One region of the Colwellia sp. 6_MG-2023 genome, then DNA from elsewhere that is predicted to be linked to it. Evidence: predicted binding sites of a transcription regulator. Region 1 holds the regulator's gene; each other region holds the start of a gene.
What was found. The regulator FliA, encoded in region 1, starts transcription of late flagellar genes. The targets are predictions, from matches to a motif close to CTAAAGNTNNNNNNNNNNNNGCCGATA.

Region 1 (3,200 bases):
CATCAGTCATCAAACCATGAATATGAGCCGTCTCTTTACCTGTCGTAATTAATAAGCTATCAATATCAACACATAAACTTTTAAACTCTTTTAAATCTATCTCATTGTTCATTAGTTTAGACCATGCAGGTTTAACTGCACTAACTTGACTAGAAATATCTTCAATTACTGGAAAAATAGACTCAACTGCATCCATCGTTTTATTTGCAGCTTCTTCAGTACGAGTAATCACATAATTCAAACGCTCTTTAGCATCAGGAATTTCAGCTGTTGCTAAGTCATTTAATCGAGAATCTAACTGAAAATTTGTTAAAGAGTCATGTAATTGACGAGTTAACTTACCTATTTCTGCAAATAGTTCAGAGTTAATTGGGTTTTGAATCGCTGCCACAAGTGCATCAGCTTTTTCTTGTTGTCCTGTTTCTAAAAGTTCAACTAAAGATTTAGCCTGCTCCAAAGAAACACGCCCCACCATTGCCATACTCATGCAAAGTCCTTAATACTTAAGTTAAATTAATCAATTTTCTGAAGTAGCTTTAACTAGCTAGTCTAAATAAAATTAACCTAGACGTTCAAAAATTTTATTTAATTTAGCTTTGAGTGTTGCAGCCGTAAAAGGTTTAACAATGTAACCGTTAACACCAGCCTGAGCTGCCATAACGATTTGTTCCTTTTTCGCTTCAGCTGTAATTAATAATACTGGGATATGGGCTAAACGTGAATCTGCACGTATAGCTTTCAACAAATCAATACCTTGCATTCCTGGCATATTCCAATCTGTTACAACAAAGTCAAAATCACCATTTTGAAGCATAGGTAAGGCAGTACTGCCATCATCCGCTTCTTGAATGTTTGTAAAGCCTAAATCGCGTAACAAATTCTTTACTATACGTCTCATTGTTGAAAAATCATCAACAACTAGCACTTTCATATTTTTATCCAAGGCACCCTCCGGCGAAACATTCAAAATTTTTATAGGTTAACACAGTTATAATTCTACTTAATTTTGCCAAGATTGCATACGTGCTTTTAATCGATGCATTGCTTGACTATGAATTTGACTAACCCGAGATTCACTAACATCGAGTACAGCGCCAATTTCACGTAAATTCAATTCTTCATCATAATATAGAGACAGTACTAGAGCTTCACGTTCAGGTAAAGAACTAATACATTCACTTAACCCTTCTTTAAAGGCACTATGCTCGATACTTTGATACGGATCATCACCGTGATAAGTTTCATCAAACTTCAGTGCATCTTCACTCATTCCTAAGTCTTCGATACCGAGTATTTTACCAGAACTGACCTCACTAAGTATATGATGATACTCATTTAATGAAATTTCAAGTTTTTCAGCAACTTCTATATCAGTAACATCTCTGCCTAATGTTGCCTCTAATTGCTTAATTGCCTCACTGACCATGCGGCTATTTTTATGTACTGATCTAGGAGTCCAGTCGCCACGGCGTATTTCATCTAGCATAGCACCTCGAATACGGATGCCAGCAAAAGTTTCAAAACTAGCGCCTTTAGTGTTATCAAAGTTATTTGCAGCTTCAAATAAACCAATCATTCCTGATTGAATTAGGTCATCAACAATAACACTTGCCGGTAATCGAGCAAGTAAATGATAAGCAATTCGCTTAACCAACACTGTATGCTGTTCAAGCAACACAGTTTTATCAATTAAATTGTTATAGGCTTTAGTTTTTGCCACTTTTTGCTATTCCCACCAAAATATTTTTATATATTTATAATTTATATCAGTTACTTGATAACACAATATGAACGAGATATTAGTAATCGAGTAGCTGTTCAATAAAGAACTCTAAATGACCTGATGCTTGTTTTGGTATAGGCCAGCTATTAACATTCTTTGCTAATTCCTTAAACGCTATTGCTGCTGGTGAGTTAGGAAAAGCTTCAACAATGGCTTGTTGTTTGCGTACTGATTTTCTAATATTTTCATCGAATGGAATAACACCAACTAACTCCAGTGCTACATCTAAAAATCTATCTGTTACTTTCGTTAGCTTGGAAAATAATTGTTGCCCTTCTTTAGGTGTACGAACCATATTAGCAACAACTTTAAATTTGAATACATTATGATCACGGCTTAATAGTTTCATTAATGCATAACAATCGGTAATTGACGTGGGTTCATCACAAACAACTAAGACTACGTCTTGTGCTGCTCGAGTAAAACTCAGTACCATATCCGAGATACCGGCTGCAGTATCAACGATCAGTACATCAAATTGAGTATTCATTTCACTAAAAGCACGAATCAACCCTGCATGTTCAGCAGGAGTAAGGTCAACCATCGATTGAGAGCCAGAAGTAGCCGGTATGATTTTTATATTACGGGGGCCTGTAATAATAATATCATCAAGCTCACATTCACCTGATAATACATGAGAAAGGTTTCGTTTTACTCTTAACCCTAACATCACATCGACATTAGCCAACCCTAAATCGGCATCTAGCACTAATACTCTTTTCCCTTGCTGTCCAAGGGCTATAGCCGTGTTTAATGAAACATTGGTTTTACCAACGCCACCTTTACCACCAGAAACTGCTATTACTTTAACTTTTTTTAAGTCTTGCATTTTTCTTAAGCCGCTCGCTTGATCTGCCATTTATTACTTCTTATATTATCGCTTTATTTTAACTAAAAATACTGCAATTTAAAATACATCTATATCGCCACCGCTGGCGTTATCGGCATTGGTCTTGCTGTACGTTGAACATAAGCTGCATTCTTCTTTGCTGCGTTTGCTGCCATTTTATCTGCAAGCGTAACTAATTTCTCAGCATTTGCAACTTTAATATCTTCTGGAACTCTTTGTCCATCAGTAAGATAACCTATTGGCAGGCCATTTTGAATTGAAGTTGTAATTATTTCGCCAACACTCACACTTTCATCAAGTTTAGTATAAATACAACCCGATAGTGGTACTTTTTTAAAGCGATCAACATTTTCTTGCATAACTTGCTGCTGGCTATTAGCAGCTAACACTAAGTAATTTCTTATTCTCACTCTAGCATTAGATACTAAATTAGCTAAATTTTCGGCTAAACGTATATCTCTTTGCCCCATACCGGCAGTATCAATTAAAATTAATTTCTTTTGAGAAAACTGTTCAAGCAACAAGTCTAATGCTTGGCTATCTTTTGCTAACTTAACTTGACAACCA
Region 2 (3,200 bases), on a different contig from region 1:
TAGTAGTTTTGTTAACGCGAAAACGCCGGTGGCTGTTGCTTCGTTTGTGAATTTAGAGGATCTTGAGTCAACTAATTGGCTAGGAAATCAAATAGCAGAAAGCTTTGTGCATGAATTACAGAGTCATGGTTTGGTCATTATTGACTACAAGGCTACAGGTCATATTCGTGTTACAAAAGCAGGCGACTATGTTTTTAGTCGTGATTGGGAAGAGCTTCCTGAACGTCAGATTATTGACTATGTAGTCACAGGAACTATGATGGAGCAAGAAGACGGGATTATCGTTAATGCACGTATGATTGGCATTCAATCTCATGTTGTTGTTGCTACAGCACAATCTTTTATTCCTAAATGGGTTGTAGGTGCAGAAAAAAATCATGGTGAACATGTCATAATGAAAGACGGTATGATGATTCGCAGTAATCATAAATTAATTAAAGAGCAGCGCGCTGTTGCTATTCAACAGTAATTTAAGAGGTGAAATAATGATAAATGCACGCTTTAAAATAATAACTGCTGTTGTAAGTTTACTGTTTATTGCTTCTTGCACAAGCATGTACGATAAGCATGTACAATGGCAAGTAGTTGAACCACAAGTATTTCCTATTATTCACGGTATTGGTTACGCACCAATAAGTTTACAAAAATCTGATAACAAAACTCAACGGATGCTAATGGCCATTAAAGCGTCGAAAATTGCCGCTTATTCAGAGTTAGCAGAGCAAGTTTATGGGCAACAAATTAGTAGTTCAACAACTATGGCTGATATGTTAATTGAAAACCAACAATTAGTTTCATCTATAAAAGGCTTAATTAGAGGCGCTAAAGTCGTAAAAAGTTATCCGGTAGGGGATACTTATACAACAGAATTACAGCTTGATTTCAAAGACGTGTATGAAATATATCAAGCAAATTTACAGCGAAAAGAAATTAAGAAGGTCGAATACTTTTAAACGTAGGGTACACTCGATTCAACCAAGCTTCATTATAGAGGCTTGTTTTGTATTAATGAAATATTGACTTGAGGTTATTTTGAGTCAGTTATTCTAATAGCTAATAATTTGAATAACTGAAGTATATGACTTATCTAAGCTTTCATCTCTATGCTGCTTAATCCACCAGATTTCTTACCTTTACTATCATAAGTCATTGATGATTTATTGTTATTTTCTAATAACGTTGTTTTCATACGCTGAACAGCTAGCTGAGATTGCGCTATTATTTGGCCATTTATTTTGTTTTTTTGTTGGCAAAGGTGTAATAGATCTTCAATTTCAGTGAGTTTTTCATCAAGAACCCCGGCTTTTTTATCTATTGAAAAAGCTTGGTTAAGACTAATTTTTTTATCTAAATCTTGAATAGCAACCAACAATAAGTTTTTTTGCTCACTAATTTCTAGTAATGCGTCAGGTTGATGTTGCTGTAAAATAAGTTTTTCGCTACTAATAATTTGCTCTAGTTCTTGTAATTGAGCAAATTGTTGAGAAATTAACTCTATTGATTGAGGGGAAGCTGACATGTAAGTACACCTTTATTATAGCAAAGGGTGATTATCACCCAGTCCCACGGTTATATCAAATTATAACGTAAATTCAAACTTAGCCATGCTAGCAGCAAGCTTTTGCGGATCTATTTTATACTCACCAGAGGCAATTGTTTTTTTCAGCTCTTCAATTTTCTCTTGATTAATCACAGGTGCATCAGCTGATTTTTTTTGTAATTCTTTGAACTGTTGCGCTTGTGGCGTCAAGGAAACAGAGTCGCGAGCAACATGTTTAGTTTGTGGGCTATGTGCTGTAGTTTGAGCCACATCTTGTTTAGCATGAGACTGCTTATTTTGGTTGATCTGTGCTTGGTTATTTAAGTTATTGATATTTATAGTCATAATATTACCCTACGGTAAAAAGTTCTTCTAAAGTTTATTCATTAACTTTATATCGGCAAAAAGTAAGATAACTTAAATAAAATACACTAAAAATTTTAGGGTAAAATAATTTCCGACTGTAAAGATTAGATCTTAAAAATTATAGGTTAATAGTAACCTGATTAACAGCACTAATTTGAGGCTTAATTATTCGACCAGAACGTGAGTTTTTAACCTCAATCTGTTCATGTAAATTACCTGAGCTTAGTGCAGTACCTTTTGTTTTAATTAAAAAGTTATCGTTTTTTGCAATAATAGTAATAACGTCTCCTTTACAAACTAAACATATGTTTGATTTAGTAATGGTGCGTTCATTGCCGATTCTTTTTTCTGCTTTACTACCCAACACTGAGTTTATATCGGTAATCCTTTCACCACGTATTTTGTTTGTGGCAATGTAATCTATTGCAATATTCTCTTTAGTGAGCACTTCACCTTTCTCAATCGTACTCGTTGTAACAACAACTGCAAAGGTTCTTTCAATTTTAGCAGGTAAGTATAATTGCCAAGGAGTTGCATCATCACAAGTTATATTAACATTAACATTCCTACGATTGGTATTTTCAGGTATATTTGCTTTAATAGGTACTTGGCAAGGTTTTATTATTATTCTTGTATCTATATTGGTAACATTAAAGGATATTCGTCCATCAGCTGGCGCAGGTATATTGGCTTCTAGGTATTTTTTTGCAAATGACTCTATATAAGCTCTATCCCATGTTGTCGCTAAACTGATGGAGGGTAAAAGCATTAATAAGCAGATAAAAGAAAGATAAACGATACTTGTACGCATGATTTTTTGCCATATATTTTTAGGTTAATTCAAATACTCGACTATGCTCTTAACTAGGGTAACATAGTTATTGGCACATTAAGTTTATACTATGAGTATATTAATTATATTCATTACTTATAATATAGTGACATACTAAGCATCAGTTTTTTGTCACTTATTTTGACATACAGTAAATACAATCAAGAATTGTGCCTTTTTGTTCTATTCAATATAGGATTAATGATAGCGCTCTTGATTATAAATGAGGTTTTTATGGCAGGTATATTAGACTCGGTCAATCAGCGAACACAATTGGTTGGTCAAAATAGATTGGAACTACTACTTTTTAAATTGGTAGGTCGCCAACGTTTTGGAATTAACGTTTTTAAAGTAAGGGAAGTATTACAGTGTCCTAAATTAACCATGATTCCTAAACAAGACTCTTTTATTAAAGGGGTTGCTCATATTCGTGGACAAACTATTTCAGTTATTGATATGAGT
Region 3 (3,200 bases), on a different contig from region 1:
TAAATAAACGGCTCCCTGAATGAGTAAATTGGGAAATATCAATAATAGCGTTAGTAAATAAGTGATTAAATACTAACGTTAATTAGCTTACTTTCTCCTAAGCTCAAACTCTCATCTAAAACGTACTTACCAATGGATGTTCGATGTAAAGCTGTCACAGGGTTATTAAAGCGACCAAACATTCTTTTTATTTGATGATAACGCCCTTCTGTTAAGATAACTTCCGCCTGATATTGATTAATAATCGTCAAGGCGACTGGCTGAGTTGTAATATTCTCATAAGCAAAGTACATACCTGCAGAAAAAGCTGCAATATATTCTTGTGTTAATGGGTTTTGCAACGTAACTAAATAATGTTTAGCTACTTTGCTTTTTGGGGATGTTAATTTTTCAGACCAACGGCTATCATTAGTTAACAACACCAAACCTGATGTATTTAAATCTAAGCGCCCAACAATATGTAAACTCGCTTTTTCTTCAGCCGATAATAGTTCACCTAATAAGTCTATAACTGTTATATGTTTACTATCTTTGGTAGCGCACACAACCCCGATAGGCTTATACAACATAACGTACAAAGGTTGGTGTTGCTGAATAATCTTATTATCTAATGAAATAACAGAAAATTTATCAATAGATAAGGCAATATCTGTCGCGATCACCCCATCTACAGTTACTCTTTTTTGTGCTAATAATAAACGCACTTTTTTCCGATTAATTTGACAAGTTTCACTAATAAAGCGATCTAGACGAGCACGATTTATAGACATAATATAATAGTTACTAAATTAAAAAAGTTAATTTGATGAGACTAAATAGTATCTAAGGTTAACTGCTTAGCAACTAAATTAAGTACTTTTTGTAGTTTAATATGGAGCAACCCAGCAAGTATTTTATGCTGCTGGTTTAACATAGAAAACTCTGAATCAGTAATAGCAATATAGCAACTTAGTGTTTGATTTTTTTCACTGTTATTGTAATAGCTAAAAACATCATCGCTATAATGCTTTATTTCTGATTGAGCTTGGGCTTGTTTATGTATAGTAAAGCTGCTCGCTGTTTCTATAAATAGTTTAACGCTAAGCACAGCTTCTTCATTACCATACCAATTAGCAGTCATCGTTTGAAAATTAAATTGTGCTTCAAGTTTATTACATACCGATCTTATTTTAGTAAATTGCTGTACTAAATCATTACAAACAGAAATCGAAATAGGTAATTGTTCTGACATATTTTAGACTCAATTTAAAGCGACACATAAACGATATTATATCGTCAAACTATAATTAAAGCACGATGAGTAAGTGATTACCTAGAGACGATAAAAGAGCTCAAAAGTGAATAAATACTATCTTGATAAACTTTGCTATAATCTAAGTAAAGTTTTTTGTGAATAAGCCGATATATGGTTATTGAACATAATTATTAATTCATTCTGGAGTAGCGCTATGGCTATCAATATTACTAATGCACCAAGTTTCGCCCCCGAAAATGGCGGTAACGGTACAATTTTATCTGTTGCCGTAAAAGCAAAAGAGGTAGCCGAAGCTGAAGGAGAAATGGCATTGCAATTAATTCAAAGTGCAGCCCCTGTAGCTAGTTCAAACAATACAACTGCCAGCATTGGACAAAACATCAATATTAAAGCTTAACTCTATACGTTTAATAAGCTCATTTTAAAGACAGTTTATTCCATAATTATCATCGTTGATAAGCTATTCTTACTTTATCAAAGGGAATGATTTTCTTTGTCAGTCAGCTATGGGCTCTGCCCCCTGTTTTATTCATATTGTTGCCATAAAGAAGCTGCTACTTTGTCAATTGGCAATCTTTGTTCACTAAGTAACCATTTTACTATTTCAAAAGCTACATCAGGTGTCTTTTTATTTATTCTAGGCTTACACTTTTCCAGCCAATCAGCGACAATATCTTCATCTAATGTCCGCATTACCTCAGCAAATTTAAGATCATGTAATGCAAGTGCATTCGACTCTTGCTCCATTTGACCTTGTAATGGTTTAACGAGTAAAGGCAGCCCTAAATGCAAACATTCACTGATTAATTCAAAACCGCTATTTGATATAACCGCGCTAGCACGACACAAATCTTGTTTAAATCCTGCATAACAAGTGGCTCTTATCGATACATTCTTATCTTCGGTATTATTAACATCAGGAGAATATTGGATAAAATGTTTACTTGGAAATTGTTGTAATAACTTGGTTACTTTACTTTGATTTTCAAAGGGAAGATAAACTAAAACTACATCTTCATCCATTTTTCCAGTAAGACCGACATCAATAATTGGCGGTAAAGTGGATTGCTCAAAAGGTGCCCAGTGCAGCCCAATAGAATCCTTTGCTGGCGCAAAGTAATTCATCACGAATTCAGCGAGTAAACTTTTTCCGGCTCGCGGTGTATTATGACCAAAAGCATATTGATGCCCAATACCAAGTACTGGCTTTTTCTTTAGCTTTGCAGCCCAAGCGGTCACAGGTTCAAAATCGGTAATAATTAAATCATAATCGTCAATTGCCAACGTATGAGCATCATAAATAAATCGTAAAAAATTGTTATTGAATGCGGTTGCTAAATAATTAACTTTGCCATTTTGAACAATAAAAGTAAGCCCTTGTTTATAAATAAAATCACCAAAGATCTCCATATCAAAGAGCTTATCTTTAGGGCGGCCAGAAAAAAGAAAAGTCACCTCGACACCATTTTCTTTTAATTGCTTAGCCATAATTCGACTTCGAGCTATATGACCATTCCCTGTGGCTTGAACACCATATAATATTTTCACACCATCACCACAACATAAGCAATACTACTTCCTAAAGTAGCCCCTACCAGCGTATCTGTTGGAAAATGAACACCAAGTATTACCCGTGATATTGCAACACTCGTTGCCCAAAAATAAAGTGGTGATGCAATTAAACCTAGCTCAAGCACACATAAGTTAGCTAATAGAAATGCTGCCATGGTATGTCCAGAAGGAAAGCTAAACTGATCAGAGGCTTCAATTACACTGGTGAAGCCTGTCACTATTTCAGGTGGGCGCCTACGCTTTAAGCTATTTTTTAATACAAAATATAATAACCGCTCTATAGCACAAGCCCAAAGCAATATAATAACAAAGCGCTTTCCTTCTTGAGGACTTATTAGCCAATAGCATAATGGCAGTAGAAACTGCATATAAC

Region 2: a site for FliA is predicted at 1,936-1,962, ahead of flgM (flagellar biosynthesis anti-sigma factor FlgM). Genes of this name have one in related genera too.
Region 3: a site for FliA is predicted at 1,378-1,404, ahead of Q4503_RS17235 (cytoplasmic protein). Genes of this name have one in related genera too.

What each region holds. Positions count from the first base shown of each region.
Region 1 covers NZ_JAUOPP010000003.1:182,060-185,259, forward strand. The annotation lists gene Q4503_RS03505 (protein phosphatase CheZ) at 1-487, opposite strand, end outside; gene cheY (chemotaxis response regulator CheY) at 560-943, opposite strand; gene Q4503_RS03515 (RNA polymerase sigma factor FliA) at 1,001-1,720, opposite strand; gene Q4503_RS03520 (MinD/ParA family protein) at 1,800-2,642, opposite strand; gene flhF (flagellar biosynthesis protein FlhF) at 2,702-3,200, opposite strand, start outside.
Region 2 covers NZ_JAUOPP010000032.1:18,909-22,108, reverse strand. The annotation lists gene Q4503_RS17010 (FlgO family outer membrane protein) at 1-469, shown strand, start outside; gene Q4503_RS17005 (LPP20 family lipoprotein) at 486-953, shown strand; gene Q4503_RS17000 (flagella synthesis protein FlgN) at 1,088-1,519, opposite strand; gene flgM (flagellar biosynthesis anti-sigma factor FlgM) at 1,580-1,885, opposite strand; gene flgA (flagellar basal body P-ring formation chaperone FlgA) at 2,025-2,717, opposite strand; gene Q4503_RS16985 (chemotaxis protein) at 2,973-3,200, shown strand, end outside.
Region 3 covers NZ_JAUOPP010000033.1:17,654-20,853, forward strand. The annotation lists gene Q4503_RS17220 (2OG-Fe(II) oxygenase family protein) at 1-7, shown strand, start outside; gene Q4503_RS17225 (pseudouridine synthase) at 66-770, opposite strand; gene Q4503_RS17230 (hypothetical protein) at 812-1,231, opposite strand; gene Q4503_RS17235 (cytoplasmic protein) at 1,449-1,652, shown strand; gene Q4503_RS17240 (MJ1255/VC2487 family glycosyltransferase) at 1,781-2,803, opposite strand; gene Q4503_RS17245 (phosphatase PAP2 family protein) at 2,800-3,200, opposite strand, start outside.